2 regions of the Paenibacillus sp. MY03 genome follow, and region 2 is predicted to be linked to the other one. Evidence: predicted binding sites of a transcription regulator. Region 2 holds the regulator's gene; the other holds the start of a gene.
The links. The regulator LexA, encoded in region 2, represses DNA repair genes until DNA is damaged. The targets are predictions, from matches to a motif close to CGAACATATGTTCG.

Region 1: a site for LexA is predicted at 1,391-1,404, ahead of recA (recombinase RecA). Genes of this name have one in related genera too.

What each region holds. Positions count from the first base shown of each region.
Region 1 is NZ_MXQD01000040.1:33,700-35,903, forward strand. Features, by position in the region: gene B1748_RS26185 (RecX family transcriptional regulator) at 1-134, opposite strand, end outside; gene recA (recombinase RecA) at 266-1,321, opposite strand; gene B1748_RS26195 (competence/damage-inducible protein A) at 1,621-2,204, opposite strand, start outside.
Region 2 is NZ_MXQD01000018.1:116,537-118,740, forward strand. Features, by position in the region: gene B1748_RS17860 (hypothetical protein) at 1-50, opposite strand, end outside; gene B1748_RS17865 (DUF896 domain-containing protein) at 131-337, opposite strand; gene B1748_RS17870 (LysM peptidoglycan-binding domain-containing protein) at 518-892, opposite strand; gene lexA (transcriptional repressor LexA) at 1,051-1,674, shown strand; gene B1748_RS17880 (YjfB family protein) at 1,840-2,016, shown strand.

The DNA.
Region 1 (2,204 bases), on a different contig from region 2:
CTGAATTTGATCATGATATCTTCGTGCACCGACAAGAAGGGCTCTTCTTCTCCTGCCATATAGAGATGGTAACGTCTCTTCTCCTTCTTGTCGCGCCGCACGGAAGCAATAATGTACATATTCGACTCTTCCAATGCTATATTTCCTTCCTGCTCATCCTCGAACAACTTCAATCGAAGTTGTTCGAGGATGAGCGACCGCGTTTAATTTGTGGTAAAACAATCGCCGCTCCCATAAGAGAGCGGCGATTCTATATTACTATAGCCTATACGTCAAATTCCAACTCGTCTTCGTCCTCGTCCTCGTCAGCCGAGAAGTTCGCTTGAGACGCATTAGCCGACAGGTTGCTGGCTTCACGAATCTGTCTTTCGATCTCGTGTGCAATGTCGGTCTTCTCCTTCAGGAATTGCTTGGCGTTCTCGCGGCCTTGACCGAGGCGCTCGCCGTTATAAGAGAACCAGGCGCCGCTCTTCTGAACGATATCCATCTCTACACCGATGTCGACCAAGCTGCCTTCCTTGGAGATGCCTTCGCCGTACATAATATCGATCTCCGCTTGCTTGAACGGAGGCGCTACCTTGTTCTTTACAACCTTGATGCGAGTCCGGTTGCCCACCATGTCATTGCCCTGCTTCAGCGTCTCGATACGGCGAACGTCAAGCCGAACGCTGGAGTAGAACTTCAATGCGCGTCCGCCTGGCGTCGTCTCCGGGTTGCCGAACATAACGCCAACCTTCTCGCGAAGCTGGTTGATGAAGATTGCGATCGTCTTGGACTTCGAAATAGCGCCGGACAGCTTACGCAGAGCCTGCGACATAAGACGTGCCTGAAGACCAACGTGAGAGTCGCCCATGTCGCCCTCGATCTCCGCCTTCGGCACCAATGCCGCCACGGAGTCTATAACGATAATGTCAACGGCGCCGCTGCGTACGAGCGCTTCCGCGATCTCCAGCGCCTGCTCGCCCGTATCCGGCTGGGACAGCAGCAGCTCGTCGATGTTGACGCCAAGCTTGCTGGCATACAGCGGATCCAGCGCGTGCTCCGCGTCGATAAACGCGGCTTGTCCGCCAATACGTTGTACTTCCGCAATTGCGTGAAGCGCTACTGTCGTTTTACCGGATGATTCCGGACCGTATACTTCGATAACCCGGCCACGCGGCAAGCCGCCGATTCCAAGTGCAATATCTAAGGCAAGCGAGCCGCTCGGCACGGTCTCTACTTGCATATGAGTCGATTCCCCTAATTTCATAATGGAGCCTTTGCCAAATTGCTTCTCGATCTGACGAAGAGCATTATCCAAAGCTGCGCGACGATCCGCCAACTCACTCACATCCTTCATAATTTATATTTGTATAATACCTTATTTCGGACGGGTTGCCAATAGTTTTTTCGAACACACATTCGCAATTTTGACTCCCAGGCATCTTCGACCCCGTTATTCAGGCGCTCACCGCATCCCCCGTCCCCCTTCTTCAGAACCTTAAATCCGGCCCAAAAAAATAAAAAACCGCAGCAAAGTAATCTTCGCCACGGTTCTTCCGGTAACTAGTCCTCATTATAGCGCACGGTTCGACAATTGGCAACCGTATACAGCTGAGAATATCGGGCACAATTCCGAACTTATGCTTTAAGCGCCTGCCACAATCGGTACAACGCGGATTTCACGGCGCGAATGCGCACCATCTCGCGTACGCCTTTGAAGTGCGACGTATACACGACCGTCTCCTTGCCTTTCTCCGCAACCGCGAAATAAACGAGGCCGACCGGCTTGCCTTCGGATTCCGCAGGGCCGGCTACGCCGGTAAGCGCGACGCCGAAATCCGCTCCCGTTATATTCATGACGTTTTCGGCCATTAACTTGGCGGTAGACTCGCTGATGGCGCCGGGAGCGCCATCGCCCTCCAACTGGGACATCGGGATGTCCAGCAGCTTGTGTTTCATTAAGTTCGTATACGTGATCACGCCGCCGACATATTCCCCGCTGCTTCCAGGGACGCGCGTAATCAGCTCTCCGAACAGTCCTCCGCTTAAGCTCTCGGCGCTTGCAAGACGCTTCCTGGCGTTTCTGAGCAGTTCCACGACGGAATCCTCGATAGGTACATCCTTCTGCGCGTAGAGATGCTCTCCGACGCGCTGGGCGACGACGGATACCGTCGCGTTGATTTTGATGGCGGCCTCCTCCTCGCTGGAAGCTTTGGTCGACA
Region 2 (2,204 bases):
ACTAACTGGCCTTCACCGTGCTTCTTGCGTTGCTTATTAATAGTAGACATGTTTTTGCGCACCTTGCGCTCCCAGGACCGTGACAGATGGATTCCTCCTTCATATAATAGCAAGCTCCGGAAAGGAGCTCTTAATGTTTGACGCCGCCGTTGCCTTCGTTCTCTTCATCCTCGACAAACTTGATTGTATCAAGCTGTTGCTTGAAGTTGGCTTTGAAGTTGTTCAGATATTTCTGGCGAAGCACATCTCGTTCCTTCAGCTCTTCATCCGTTAAGCCGACGGTTTTGTTTTTGCGGGAAAGCTCGTTGATTCTGGCAATCAGACTATCAAAATCCAATTTCATTACCCCTCTCTCATGTTGCGAACACATTACTCCTACTTTGACATTTTCAATAAGGCATTGTCAAGGCGAAGCCCCCAAACGCAACTAGTTTCTATAATACATAAAAAGAGATCTCCCTAAAGAATGGGAAATCTCTAAGCACTCATTATTAAATATATCGCTATTACAACTCCATCAAATATCAGGAATAATTAACTTCTGACCAGGATGTATCGTCACGTTGTCCAAATTATTGCGATTCTTGATCGAGAAAACAAGATAACCTATATCACTGCCGTTCTTAAACGAACTGGCAATGGACCACAACGTGTCTCCGCTGCCTACCGTCACGACTTGCTCCGATTCGCTTGGCCCCTCAACGACCGTGCTGGAAGCATTTGTACCGATTATAAGAAAGCTGCTGAAAACAAGCGTAAACACGATCAAACTAATCATCAGCTTTGCCATATGCCTGATCAGCCAATGAGGCTGAGCAAGCTCCTTGGTTTCGCGGATATTACCACGGTATATGGAACGGTATGAGCTTGTACTTGGATTCATTATCATCATTGTCAGCACCCCAAACGTTTGTTCTGTTTTTAATTTAACACGAACAAACGTTTCCGTCAACGATAAAATGCGAACGTTTGAGCTTAAGAACTTATGTTTGTACGAACGGCGGTTCTATGCTATAATTTGACACAATAAGATGAATGGAGATGATGAACGTGTCGAAGATTTCCAAACGGCAAAATTCGATCCTTGACTTTATAAAGCAAGAAGTTAAAGAAAAAGGTTATCCCCCTTCCGTACGCGAAATTGCCGAGGCGGTCGGCCTGCTGTCGAGCTCGACGGTACATGGCCATCTGGACCGCCTGGAAAAAAAGGGATTTATCAGACGCGACCCTACGAAACCTCGGGCGATCGAGATTTTGAGCCAGGACGATAATGACAACGTCATCCAGATGCCCGTTACACAAGTTCCTATCGTGGGTAAGGTAACTGCCGGCGTACCGATCACTGCTACGGAGAACATAGAAGACTACTTCCCTCTTCCTGCCCACTATGTTGGCGACAACAACAACGTGTTCATTCTTAACGTTATTGGCGAGAGTATGATCGAAGCCGGCATACATAATGGCGACTACGTCATCGTACGCCAACAGCAGACGGCCAATAACGGAGAGATTGTCGTCGCCATGACAGAAGACGACGAAGCGACCGTCAAAACGTTCTACAAAGAGAAAAATCATATCCGTCTCCAGCCTGAAAACGAGACGATGGAGCCGATTCTTTTGCAGAACGTCACTATTCTCGGCAAGGTCATCGGACTTTTCAGAGATATCCATTAAGCAGCAACGCGGCAACGCCGGTATGGACAAATCCATATCGGCTTTTTTTCGTTCAGATCAAGCAATATGACATCCTGCATCCCCTTTCAAGACTTTGTAAACATACTCCTTTGCTACTAATGGGCGATAACCGTTATGCCGATAAACCATAAGAGGTGTATAGAGGTGGATATCGCAGCTGTCTCGATGGCTATGAGCCAGTCTTCCCTATCCCAGGCCGTCAACATTCAAGTGTTAAACATGGCTAAGGGAAATGCGGAGCTTCAAGGACAGAATCTGGTTCAAATGATGAGCCAAAGCCTTGACCCTAACCTGGGCAAATCTTTGGACATTCGGGTTTAATACGTTAATTTAATTGTATAAAATGTTCCCATTCAAGTCACCCAACACAATACAAAAACCAGCCCGCTCACCATTAAGGTCAGCGGGCTTCCATTTCATTCACAATTGTAAATCTTGTAAATATCCGGTATGCAAGATGAGCGAATTAAAAGTTCATGTTCGAAATGGTAAACAAATTCGCTTAAAAA